Regions from separate parts of the Halochromatium sp. NSM3 genome, predicted to be linked through region 3. Evidence: predicted binding sites of a transcription regulator. Region 3 holds the regulator's gene; each other region holds the start of a gene.

Region 1 (4,263 bases), on a different contig from region 3:
GCAGCTCCATCTCGGTGCGGTCCTTCTCCTTGATGCGCTTGGAGCCGTCGACCACCAAGATGATGGCCGCGCCATCGGCAATCGGTTGCAGCAGCGCGCAGTCGTGGCTGTAGAGGCGATCGTGACTATGGCTGTCGAGGAAGGCGCGCGCGAGCCCCATCCCGCCCGGATGGCGTTGAAACCACTCGAGGATGTCGGTCGGGTTCTGGAAGCCGGGCGTGTCGATGAACCGCAGCACCGTCTTGCCGTCGATCTCGACCGGATATTGGTCGGAGCGCGTGGTGGTGCCGGCGCGTTTGTCGATGGCGATGCGGTCATTCTCGGTCAAGGTCGCGACCACCGACGACTTGCCAGCATTCGGGTGGCCAACGATGGCGATAGTTGGAACCTGGGCGTCCATTAAGGGGCCTCGTCATCTGCGGGCGCGAGCATGATCAAGCGCAGATAGGGATCGCCCATCTGCTCGATCTTGCGCTGCCAGTCGGCAAAATCGAAATCGCTCAACGGCGGTAGTGGATCATCGACGTCTTCGGGATCGCCGGTCAGTGCCAGCAGCACCTGGGCTTGGTCGCCAGCGGCGGAACGGACGCCGCGCAGGAAGCGGAGATTCTCGGTGATCGGGGGCTGAGAGCCGTCCTGGATGAGCGCGATCCGCGCCGGCGGCGCACTCCAAGTGGCGTGGCTGATCATCTCGATTGCTTGCTCGGTCATCGCCCGTCCGCCGCCATAGGTGGCTGCGGCCGCGATACGCCAGCCAGTCTGATCACGCAGGAGCTGTTGCAGGCGGGCGTGGTCCTGCTCCTCGAGCATGTCGGCGACGTCGATATGCAGCAGCAGGATGCAGGCATCGGCTTCCACCGCGAGGTGTGGCGGTGGTTGCTGCGTGTCGCTCGCCTCGGGGTCCGCGCTCGGCTCGGGCGGCGGGGCGTGCCGCGCCTGGGCCGGCGCGGATGGCGGAGGCTGGGGGGTGGTCGGGGTTTCCCGCAGAGCTTCCGGCGGGGCCTCCGGGGGAAGCTCCTCCGGCGTCGCCGTCGAGTGTGTCGGCGGCTGCGTTGGCGACTCGGCGGGTGGCCCTGGCGAGTTCGCGGGCGCTGCCGCGTCCGCGTCCGGGCGCGCAGGCGCCAAGGAGGCAGGCGCGAGCGGCGCCTTCGGGGGGCGCGGCGCGGCGGTTGGCCGGGTCAGCGGCTTGAGCGGCGCGGGAATCGGCATCTCCGGCCCCGTGCCTGAGTGGATCGTGCGGGTCTCGATGCTCGGCGTGATCATGCGCGCGTAGGGGGCCTGCGCGCTTTGGTGCGTGAACGGCAAGGCGGTGAGGGCACGTCGCTGCTTGAAGGCCGAGAGGCCGAGCAGCGTGACCCGCGGCAGCAGGCCATAGGTAAACACGGCCAACACCAGGAACCACCGCCAAGAGCGCAGCTGGTCGGCATCGAGCACATAAAGCGGATCCTTGAGGCTGATGCGCGTACCGGCGATCTCTTGCAGCGTTGGCACGCCGACGCCCTCGCCGAACAGCCAGCTCCAAGGCAACGCGATCAGGCGCGTGAGATGCTGGACGGTCTCGGCGCTGATGTTCATCGCCGATCCCCAGCCGAAACCGAGATCGGCGAACCAGATCAGGGCGATGGTCATGAAAATGGCGCCGATATTGAAGCCGATGCCGAAGACCTGCGCCGGGACGAGCATCGGGAGATAGCTCGCGGGACCGTAGAGGGCATAGTTGGCTTGCAACAATCCCTGCTTGGCCTTGGCCTGCTCGCGCAGCTCGGGGGCGACATGGGTGATGCGCTGCTTTTGGATCCAGCGCGCCGCGCGCGAGAACAGCGGTCGCAGGATCTGCCCGAGCAAGGAGAGATCCTGGGCCGCGCCCTTGAACAAGCGCGAACGGCGACCGTACCAGAGCGTGAGCGTCGTGCCGACCAGGATCAGTTGCAGCAACACCAGCCAGAATAGGTACCAGGCGACATTGACCGGATGATCGCCCTCATAGTGCAGTAGGGTCGAGGCCACGCCGAGCCCGGCGGCGACGCCCAGCACGCCCATGACGGTGGTCACTAGGCGTTGCGCACGGGCGAAAGCCTGGCCCGGAAGCAGCTCGGCGAGCGCCGGGTCTTCTTGCTCGCGGCGCAGCTCCAGCCACCAGCGCAGCGCGCGATTGCGATGCTTGCTGCTGTGGGCGTCGGCCTCGCCGATGAGCGGCGCGATCTGCTCTTTGTAGAGGTGGCGATCGCGCTCGGCGAGGTGTTTACGTTGTGCCGGATGCTCATGCAGCAGGCGCTCGTCTTCGTCGACGTAGTAGTCGAAGTCGATGAGGTCTGGAACCTGCCAGTGCAGCGCACGAGGCCTGCCACTGCGAGCGCCTTGGATGATTGGCGCTAGACGCCGAAGAGGGGAGTCCATGGGGAGTTAGCTGTGCGACGACTGGTGAGAGTGCCTGCCCGGATGGCTCAAAAAACACAGAGCCTGTTGCTGACTGCAAGGTATACCGCGCATGGTCTCAGGATCAAGGGCTCGCGCTTGGGTTGATATACAGCAAGCCTTGATCATGATGGGGGCATGCTTTGCTGGCACGAAAAAAATTTCGGCTGCTATACTGTCAGGCATGATTGACATCAGCTCGAGTTGACACTTTGACCAGCGATCCACCCCCGGCAGGGACTCTTGCAGCGCACGCGCTGGATGCCGCGAAAAAACCCAAGGCCGTGATCATCGGTAGCGGCTTTGGCGGACTCGCTGCGGCGATTCGCCTCGGGTTCCGCGGCTACCAAGTGACCGTCGTCGAGAAACTCGATGCCCCGGGCGGGCGTGCCTATGTGCACGAGATCGATGGCTTCACCTTCGACGCCGGCCCGACCATCATCACCGCGCCCTTCCTGCTCGATGAACTCTGGGAGATGTGCGGGCGCACCTTCAGGGACGAGATCGATCTGCGCCCGATGGACCCCTTCTATCGCATCCGCTTCGATGACGGCGCGGTCTTCGACACCAATGGCGATGCCGAGGCCATGCGCGCTCAGGTCGAGCGCTTCGCGCCGGACGATGTCGAGGGCTACGAACGCTTCCTCAAGGCCAGCGAGGAGATCTTCCAAGTCGGCTTCGTCGAGCTTGGCCATGTGCCGTTCACGCACTGGCAAGACATGGCGCGTATTGTGCCGAAAATGGTCAAATTGCGCAGCTATCGCAGCGTCTACGCGATGGTTTCGCAGTATGTCAAGGACGAGCGGCTGCGCGTCGCGCTCTCGTTCCATCCGCTGCTGATCGGCGGTAACCCGTTCACGGTCACCTCCATCTACACGCTGATCTCCTACCTCGAGCGGCATTGGGGCGTGCACTCGGCGATCGGTGGCACCGGTGCCATCGTCAACGGCCTGGTCGATCTGATCCAGGGCCAGGGCGGCGAGTTGCGCCTGAACGCCGAGGTGACCGAGATCACCGTCGAGAACGGCAAGGCGACGGGCGTCAAGCTCAAGAATGGCGAGCAGATCGGCGCCGATATCGTCGTCTCCAACGCCGATGTCGCTTGGACCTACAAGCATCTGCTGCCAAGCGTCACTCGCACGCACTGGACCGATCCCAAGCTCGACAAGGCGCGCTACTCCAACGGCCTGTTCGTCTGGTACTTCGGCACCAAGCGCCGCTACGAGGATGTCAAGCATCACAGCATCCTGCTCGGGCCGCGCTATAAAGCGTTGCTGCAAGATATCTTCGATCGCAAGGTGCTCGCGGACGATTTCAGCCTCTATCTGCACCGCCCGACGGCGACCGATCCAGCGCTCGCGCCCGAGGGCTGCGATACCTTCTATGTGCTCGCCCCGGTGCCGCATCTGGACGCGGAGATCGACTGGGCCGAGCGCGCCGAGCCGTATCGACGCGCCATCTCGGCCTATCTCTCCGACACCCTGCTGCCGGATCTCGAGGAGCAGCTCGCGGTGTCGTTGATCACCACGCCCAAGGATTTCGAACAGCGCCTGTGCTCGGTCAAGGGCGCTGGTTTCAGCCTGGAGCCGGTGCTCATGCAGAGCGCCTGGTTCCGCCCGCACAACAAAAGCGAAGAGGTCGAGCACCTCTACATGGTCGGCGCTGGCACCCACCCCGGAGCGGGTGTGCCCGGCGTCATCTCGACAGCACGTGTACTCGATAAGGTGGTCCCTGATGCCTCTGTTTTTGCGTGAAATGAAGACCTCGGATGCGACGGACCTAGCCGCTTGTCGGCAGATGCTGAGCAACGGCTCGAAGTCGTTCTTCGCCGCGTCTTTCTTTTTGCCT
Region 2 (4,263 bases), on a different contig from region 3:
AGCGCGGCACCCGCGACCGGACTGAGCTGGGCCTGGCCGGTCTCGGGGCGTCTGCTGCAGCGCTACCAGCCGAATGATCGCACCCGGCAGGGGATTCGCATTGCGGCGGCGGCGGGCACGCCGGTCACGGCTGCGGCCGATGGTGAGGTGGTCTACAGCGGTAGCAGTGGACTCGCCGGTTACGGCACTCTTATTATCGTCAAGCACAGTCCGCGTTATCTGAGCGCCTATGGCTTCAACCGCCGAGTGCTCGTCAGTGAAGGCGTGCGTGTCAAGCGCGGCCAGCAGATCGCCGAGGTTGGCCAGTCAGCGGCTGGGCAGCCGATGTTGCATTTCGAGATCCGTCGTGATGGCGCCACCGTTGATCCGTTGCTGTTCCTACCGGCAGCAGGGTGACCCGATCGACCGCACCGAGGGGGATTCATGCCAGCGGCTAACTCGGATGAGGATCCGGAGACGGATTCCCTTCCCGTTGAGGACGAGCTTCTCATCAACGGCGACGATGTCGACGCGGGCGATTTGGATCTTCCGGAACCCGAGATCGATGACGTCGAGAGCGACGAGGATGGGGCGTCCGATTCGGAGTATGCTGCGGCCTCGGTCCCGCAGGCGTCCGATGCACCGAGCAAACGCTACGCACCGAGCGATACCGAACTCGACGCGACCCGCCTGTATCTGAACGAGATCGGCGGGTCGAAGCTGCTCTCGGCGGACGAGGAGGTGCACTATGCGCGCCTGGCACAGCAGGGCGATGAGGACGCGCGCAAGCGCATGATCGTCAGCAACCTCCGGCTCGTGGTCAAGATCGCGCGGCGCTATCTGAACCGGGGGCTGCCGCTGCTGGATCTAATCGAGGAGGGCAATCTGGGCCTGATCCGCGCGGTCGAGAAGTTCGACCCCGAGCGCGGCTTCCGCTTCTCGACCTATGCCACTTGGTGGATTCGCCAGACCATCGAGCGCGCGATCATGAATCAGACGCGCACCGTGCGCTTGCCCATCCATGTCGTCAAGGAGATCAATGTCTACCTGAAGGCGACACGGCTGCTGTCTCAGCAGCTCGATCATGAGCCGACCACCGAGGAGGTGGCCGCGCTGCTCGACAAACCGATCGCCGAGGTCAAGCGCATGCTCGGATTCAACGAGCGCACCGCCTCGGTCGACACTCCCTATGGCAAGGATGCCGACAAGCCGCTGGTCGATCTGCTGCAGGATGAGGCGGCGCATGATCCCAGCGATGAGATCCAGGACGACGATATCCACAGCAACCTCGATCACTGGCTCGATAAGCTCAACGACAAGCAGCGCGAGGTGGTCGAGCGTCGCTTCGGCCTGCATGGCTATGAGCATTCGACCTTGGAGCGGGTTGCGCAGGAACTAGGCGTGACCCGTGAACGGGTGCGCCAGATTCAGATGGATGCCCTTCGCCGCCTGCGCGATATCCTCGAGAAAGAGGGCTTCTCGCTCGAGTCCTTCTTCAAGTGAGCGCCGGCCGCGCTCAGGCAAAAACCCTATAAAAATAAAGTCTTATTGGCGTCAGGGAAGCGCCTTGTGAAGCTGACAGAGATCAACGAAAGCGGTGTGAAGTCCCCCAAATCAGCGGTTCGGCTCGCCCGCTTATCTTGACTTTTGTCAATCAATCCCGTCTTATTGCGCGGTCACGTGCCAGGGGGCGCGCCGCTCACAACATCGGGCTGGAGTGCCCAGCCACGTCTCTTTTTCCCAGCCTGTTTGGGGGGTCTATGGAAGCCACAGCCGACTACACAGCGGAGCGAAAATACGACTTCGATGTCGTCCGTTGGTTCACCATCATGGCCGTCGTCTACCTGGTGGTAGGCGCGAGCGTTGGTGTCTATATCGCGTCCGAGCTCGCTTGGCCGTTTCTGAATTTCGATAATCCGTACATCTCGTTCGGTCGGCTGCGGCCCGTGCACACCAACGCCGTCATCTTTGCGTTCGGCGGCTGTACCCTGATGGGCACAGCGTTTTACACGGTTCAGCGCACCTGTGGTGTCAGCCTCTGGAGCAACAAGCTCGCTTGGTTCACCTTTTGGGGCTGGAACGCCATCATCGTCTTGGCGGTGATCACGCTACCACTGGGCTTTTCACAATCTAAGGAGTACGCGGAACTCGAATGGCCGATCGATATCCTGATCGCGGTCGTCTGGCTGGCGTTCACCTTTAACTTCATCATGACCATCGCCATTCGGAAGTCCTCGCACATCTATGTGTCGAACTGGTTCTTCCTCGGCATGATGGTGATGATCGTCTACCTGCACGTGGTCAACAGCCTGTCGATCCCGGTCGGGCTGATGAAGTCCTACAGCCTGTTCTCGGGCGTGCAAGACGCGATGATCCAATGGTGGTGGGGGCATAACGCGGTTGGTTTTTACCTCACCGCAGGCTTCCTCGGCATCATGTACTACTTCGTGCCCAAGCAAGCGAACCGGCCCATCTACTCCTATCGACTGTCGGTGATCCACTTCTGGGCGCTGATGTTCGGTTATGTCTGGCTTGGCGCGCATCACCTGCAATACACGGCGCTGCCGGATTGGACCGGCTCGCTTGGCGCGGCGGTGTCGCTGGCGATGATCATCCCGTCCTGGGGCGGCGCGGTGAACGGGATGATGACCCTCTCGGGCGCCTGGGACAAACTGCGCACCGACTATGTGATGCGCTTCTTGATCATCGCGCTCGCCTTCTACGCGATGTCGACCTTCGAAGGGCCGGTGATGTCGCTGAAGACCGTCAACGCGCTCTCGCACTACACCGACTGGACCATCGGTCACGTCCATTCCGGCGCCCTGGGCTGGGTCGCGGGGATCTCGATCGGTGCCATCTACCACCTGATGACACGTCTCTGGCACACCGAGATGTGGTCCGAGAAGCTGGTCAATGTGCACTTCTGGACCGCGACCATCGGTACCGTGATCTATGTGGTCGCGATGTGGGTCTCGGGCATCATGCAGGGCCTGATGTGGCGCGCCTATGACGAGTACGGCACCTTGGCCTACACCTTCGTCGAGTCGGTCGCAGCCATGCATCCCTACTACGCCATGCGCGCGGTCGGTGGCGGCATCTTCCTGCTTGGCGCGATCATCATGCTGTTCAACGTACTGATGACGGTGCTCAAGTCGGCCATGGCCGGGAGTCTGCGCGAGGCCCGGGGTACGCCGGCCGTGGCTGCGGCCTGAGTCCGGTGCAACCGTCAGCATCCCGAGGAGTCAACACAGATGGCTGAGAAGAACACACCGCCGAAGGGGATACAGGAGCGCATGGAGCGCAACATCTGGGGGCTATTGATCGCGGTGGCGATCGTGCTCTCGGTCGGGGGCATCGTCGAGATCGTCCCGCTCTTTTATCTCAAGAGCACCGAGGAGGCGAATCGCTTTCCCGAGATCGTGTGGCAGGAGGCCGGTACCACGCCCATCGTTTCGATCACCTATGAGACCGATGAGGCCGGTAACCCGATCCGGTTCAAGACCGGTGATCAAGGCCAGTTCTTGAAAAAGGATACGGGCGATTTCGTTCAGGACCCTAAGCGCGGTCAGGTACGCGCTGTGGAGACGACCTGGAACTGGAAGCCCGGTGATGGTGTTCGCCCGTACACCGCGCTCGAGCTGGCCGGGCGCGACATCTATCAGCGCGAGGGCTGCTATCTGTGCCATTCACAGCAGGTTCGGCCTTTCCGCGACGAGCGTGAGCGCTATGGGCATTACTCGCTCGCCTCGGAGTCGATGTTCGATCACCCCTTCCAGTGGGGCTCCAAGCGCACCGGCCCGGACATGGCGCGCGTCGGCGGCAAGTACTCGGACGAATGGCACCGGCAACATCTGCGTGATCCACGCTCGGTGGTGCCGGAATCGGTGATGCCGGGCTACCCCTGGCTTGACCGGGAGAGGCTCAACCCGAAGAAGATCCAGCGTCACATGAAGGGACTGCGTGTCATCGGCGTGCCCTATAGCGATGCGGATATCGCGGCGGCGCCGGGTCTCGTGCATGGCAAGACGGGCATGGATGCGATGGTGGCCTATCTCCAAGTCCTTGGCACCATGGCCAAACTCGACCCGGGAGTCATGTACCGTGAGTAGCCTTGCGGACTACTTCGAGACCGATTGGGCGGCGATGACAGCGGCCGACTGGGTCGGGACAGTCCTGACCGTGGTCATCTTCGTGCTCATGGTCGTGGCCTATGTTCAGGTCTTTCGGCCGAAGAATCGGGACAAGCTCGAAGCGAGAAAGCATATCCCGTTTGAAGACGATCAT
Region 3 (4,263 bases):
AGCTCGAGGTGCGCGAATGGCTACTGTTTCGGCCACCGCTGCGCTCAGCCTATCACAGCCGTCTCGAGGGGCTGGAGCAAGCGGGCGCGCGCTGGTGGCCGGTGTTTGGCGGTGTGTATGTGATTCGGGCCGTGAAGCGGGTGAGTCTGTCGACCCCCGTTCGCCAACGCTGGAAGCCTCGTCCGGCCTTTTTACCTGGAGGAGCCATGAAACCCACCGCTCGTGAGACGAACCATGCTCGATAGCCGTTCAGCAGAGGTTGCGGGCCAGCATCAAGCGCCCGCGCCAACACCGGAACCAACACAGGCGCCAACACCAACACCAGCGGTCGAGGTGTTCACCGACGGGGCCTGCAAGGGCAATCCGGGGCCGGGCGGCTGGGGAGCCTTGCTGCGCTATGGCGCACACGAGAAGGAGCTGTTTGGCGGTGAAGCGCAGACGACGAACAATCGCATGGAGCTGATGGCCGTGATCCAGGCCCTAGAGGCGCTCAAGCGCCAGAGTGAGGTCATCCTGACCGTCGACTCACGCTATGTGCGCGATGGCGTCGAGCGCTGGATGAAAGGCTGGAAGCGCAACGGCTGGATGACCAAACAGCGCACCCCGGTCAAGAACCAAGATCTCTGGCAACGCTTGGATCAGGCGCTCGCCGGCCATCGGGTGCGTTGGCACTGGGTGCGCGGGCATAGCGGGCATGCCGAGAACGAGCGTGCCGATCAGCTTGCCAACAAGGGCATTCCCAAGGGCCTTTCAAAGCGAGGCTGAGCCTCGTTGACGTGGGAGCAAACCGGATGCGACAACTGGTACTGGATACAGAAACCACCGGGCTCGAGCCGAGCGAGGGACATCGGATCATCGAGATCGGCTGCGTTGAGGTGATCGAGCGGCGGCTCACCAAGGCCAATTTCCACCATTATCTGCAACCGGATCGCGAGATCGATGCCGGCGCGGTCGCGGTGCATGGGATCTCGAATGCCTTCCTCGCGGATAAGCCGCGCTTTGCCGACATCGCCGAGGAACTCATCGCGTATCTTCGTGGCGCCGAGCTGGTGATCCATAACGCGGCCTTTGATATCGGCTTCCTCAATCACGAGTTGAGGCAGTGGCGCGCTGATGCGCCGCGCATCGAGGATCTCTGCACGGTCGTCGACACCCTGGGCTTGGCGCGCCAACGCCATCCAGGGCAGCGCAATAGCCTCGACGCCCTTTGTCGGCGCTACGAGATCGACAACGCGCGCCGGGATCTGCATGGGGCATTGCTCGATGCCGAGATCCTCGCCGATGTCTACTTGGCGATGACCGGTGGGCAGGTGGCACTGGCGCTCGGGAGTGACGCGAGTGGAGGTCAACAGGGCGCGCGCGCCGAAGCGGAGGCTCGCCCAAGGCGCCTACGAGCGGATAGGCCCGCGCTGCGCGTGGTGCGCGCGAGCGACTCGGAACTCGAGGCGCATCGCGATCGTCTGCAGGCGATTGGCACCGCGAGCGCCAGTGGCTGTGTCTGGCTGTCGCTGACCGACGAGAACGCGCGGACGGTGTCACGCACGGCCTGAACGCTGGCATTGGTGGGCGCTCGGCCCCTGGTGTGTGACGATCAGGCTAGGTCTTGTGCCCCGAGCCTCGGGGGCTCAATTCGAGCGTTGCTTATGCGTGCTGGAGGGCGCGGAGCCCGCCATCATCTCCAGCGCTGGGAGATTCAGCAGCTCGACATGTTTGCGGTCGACGCGCAGCAGTCCATCTTCCTGGAAACGGGTGAAAAGGCGGCTCACGGTCTCGACCGCCAAGCCGAGATAGCTGCCGATCTCATGGCGCGACATGCTCAGGTAGAAGTCGGTCGGCGAGAGGCCGCGCTTGCTCAAGCGGCTGGACATGCTGGTGAGGAAGGCCGCGAGCCGTTCCTCGGCGTTCTTCTTGCCGAGCAGCAGCAGCATGTCGGCATCCTGTCCGATCTCCTTACTCAGCAACCGATACATCTGGTGTTGCAGCGAGGGGATCGAGGTCGCTAGCTCCTCGAAGCGCTGGAAGGGCACCTCGCAGATGGCCGAGGTCTCAAGCACCTTGGCCGAGCAGGCATGGCAGGACTTGTCGATCGCATCAAGGCCGATGATCTCGCCAGGGAGATGGAAGCCGAGCACCTGCTCGCCGCCTTCCTCGCTCGGCGCGTAGGTCTTGACGGAGCCGGTCTTGACCACGTAGAGCGAGCGGAAGCGCTCGCCGCCACGAAACAGATGATCACCGCGATGAAGGGGCCGGGAGCGCTTGATGATCGAGTCGAGTCGCTCGACATCTTCCGGCGCCAAGCCCATCGGTAGACAGAGCTGCGACAGAGAGCAGTTCTTGCAGGCGACTCGGATCGTGTCGAACGAGATTACTTTTCGCTGAGTCAAGGCAAGGTTCCAGTGTGTGGTTTGGTTGTATTCTGCAACTCAAGTTGACATGCATCAAGCGTCAATATGATTTACATACACGCGTACTGCGCGATGAAATACGTGCTCCGAGGTCCGTCAGCCCGAAGGGCCCGCCCGTGAGGCCGAGAGGCGATGGATCGGGTTGTCCCGAGCGTGCTTTTCGATCGCGCGCGCCGGTGGCGGCCAACCGTCGCGTCTGGCTCGATGGAGTTTGGAGGGGGTTCAGACAACCTCGGAAAGGGAAGGTCGACCCGGCTTGGGGACCTTGGAGTGGTGCTCGCCCTGATACAAAAAAGCCGCGCCGAGGCGCGGCTTTAGGCAGCAGTCGTGGACCGTGCCTTACTTGGCTTCTTGAGCGGCCGGTGCGGCGGGAGCCATCGGAGCACCATAGGGCATGCCGTAAGGCGCGCCATAGCCGTAGGGGGCGCCGTAGCCGTAGCCCGGGTAGCCGCCACCATAGCCATACGGATGGCCATAGCCATAGCCGTTGCCGTAACCACGACCATAGCCATTTCCACGTCCGCGACCGTAGCCACGACCGCCACCGCTCATGCTCATGTTGAAGTCGCCGTAGCCGTCGCCGACCATGTCGCTGAACATGTCGCCCATACCGTCACCCCAGCCGTTGCCGTAGCCAGGGCCACCGTAGCCAGGACCCCCCCACCAAGCCTGAGCAGCGTTCATCGAGAAGGCCGCGCTCGTGGCGATGGCGGCGATACCCATAACCTTTGCAAACTTATTCATTTGGTGATGCTCCGAAGGGTGGTGAATCGATCCATCCCGGCTCGCACGGTATTCGAGTTTGGCCCCGCATCGAACCGAGTGGAGGTCCGTAGAGTAACGAACATCACCGAGTATACGTACCGACCGGGGACTTGTGAAGTGCGCGCTTGATCACGGTGCGAATTGTGAGGTTGGGGCCATTTTGCTACCTTGAGAGGGGTATCCTATCTGGACCCAAGTCGTCTGCCTGTTCAGGTCATGCCCAAGTATATTTTCGTTACCGGCGGCGTCGTCTCGTCGCTCGGCAAAGGTATTGCGTCCGCGTCCCTGGCCGCGCTGCTCGAAGCACGCGGTCTCAAGGTGACCATGATCAAACTCGACCCCTACATCAATGTCGATCCGGGCACCATGAGCCCGTTTCAGCATGGGGAGGTCTATGTCACCGATGATGGCGCCGAGACCGATCTCGATCTCGGTCACTACGAACGCTTCCTGCGCACCCGCATGGGGCGCAACAACAACTTCACCACCGGTCAGATCTACGAGAGCGTGATCCGCAAGGAGCGCCGCGGTGACTACCTCGGTCGCACCGTGCAGGTGATCCCGCACATCACCGATGAGATCAAGGATGCGATCCGGCTCGGCGCCTGTGATGCCGACATCGCCATCGTCGAGATCGGTGGCACCGTCGGCGACATCGAGTCGCTGCCGTTCCTCGAGGCGATCCGCCAGATGCGCGTCGAACTCGGGGTCGACAACGCGCTGTTCATGCATCTGACGCTGGTGCCCTTTATCCCAGCCGCCGGCGAGATCAAGACCAAGCCGACCCAGCACTCGGTCAAGGAGCTGCGCTCGATCGGTATCCAGCCCGACATCCTGCTCTGTCGGGCCGAACGCGATCTGCCCGACGAGGAGCGGCGTAAGATCGCGCTCTTCACCAATGTCCCCGAGCGCGCGGTGATCTCGGCCATCGACGCCGATCACATCTACCGCATCCCGATGCTGCTGCACGCCCAAGAGCTGGATGCGTTGGTAGTGCACCAGTTTCGACTCGAGGTGCCCGAGGCCGATCTCTCCGAATGGCAGCGTGTACTGGAAGGGCTCGAGCATCCGCGCGAGGCGGTGACTATCGGCA

Evidence for each region. The regulator FNR, encoded in region 3, switches genes on or off when oxygen is low (the NO sensors DNR and NnrR bind a similar motif). The targets are predictions, from matches to a motif close to TTGATNTANATCAA.
Region 1: AC54T3_RS01425 (phytoene desaturase) is a predicted target of FNR. The motif match lies at 2,520-2,533, and genes of this name have one in related genera.
Region 2: ccoN (cytochrome-c oxidase, cbb3-type subunit I) is a predicted target of FNR. The motif match lies at 1,620-1,633, and genes of this name have one in related genera.

What each region holds. Positions count from the first base shown of each region.
Region 1 covers NZ_JCAQIA010000002.1:56,882-61,144, reverse strand. Annotated here, with positions in the region: gene AC54T3_RS01435 (GTPase/DUF3482 domain-containing protein) at 1-400, opposite strand, end outside; gene AC54T3_RS01430 (DUF2868 domain-containing protein) at 400-2,397, opposite strand; gene AC54T3_RS01425 (phytoene desaturase) at 2,628-4,169, shown strand; gene AC54T3_RS01420 (phytoene/squalene synthase family protein) at 4,150-4,263, shown strand, end outside.
Region 2 covers NZ_JCAQIA010000005.1:100,720-104,982, reverse strand. Annotated here, with positions in the region: gene AC54T3_RS03745 (peptidoglycan DD-metalloendopeptidase family protein) at 1-396, shown strand, start outside; gene rpoS (RNA polymerase sigma factor RpoS) at 424-1,482, shown strand; gene ccoN (cytochrome-c oxidase, cbb3-type subunit I) at 1,740-3,191, shown strand; gene ccoO (cytochrome-c oxidase, cbb3-type subunit II) at 3,231-4,088, shown strand; gene AC54T3_RS03725 (cbb3-type cytochrome c oxidase subunit 3) at 4,081-4,263, shown strand, end outside.
Region 3 covers NZ_JCAQIA010000031.1:24,068-28,330, forward strand. Annotated here, with positions in the region: gene AC54T3_RS12940 (methyltransferase domain-containing protein) at 1-245, shown strand, start outside; gene rnhA (ribonuclease HI) at 235-765, shown strand; gene dnaQ (DNA polymerase III subunit epsilon) at 792-1,550, shown strand; gene fnr (fumarate/nitrate reduction transcriptional regulator Fnr) at 1,626-2,384, opposite strand; gene AC54T3_RS12960 (sulfur globule family protein) at 2,745-3,149, opposite strand; partial or broken gene pyrG (CTP synthase) at 3,387-4,263, shown strand, end outside.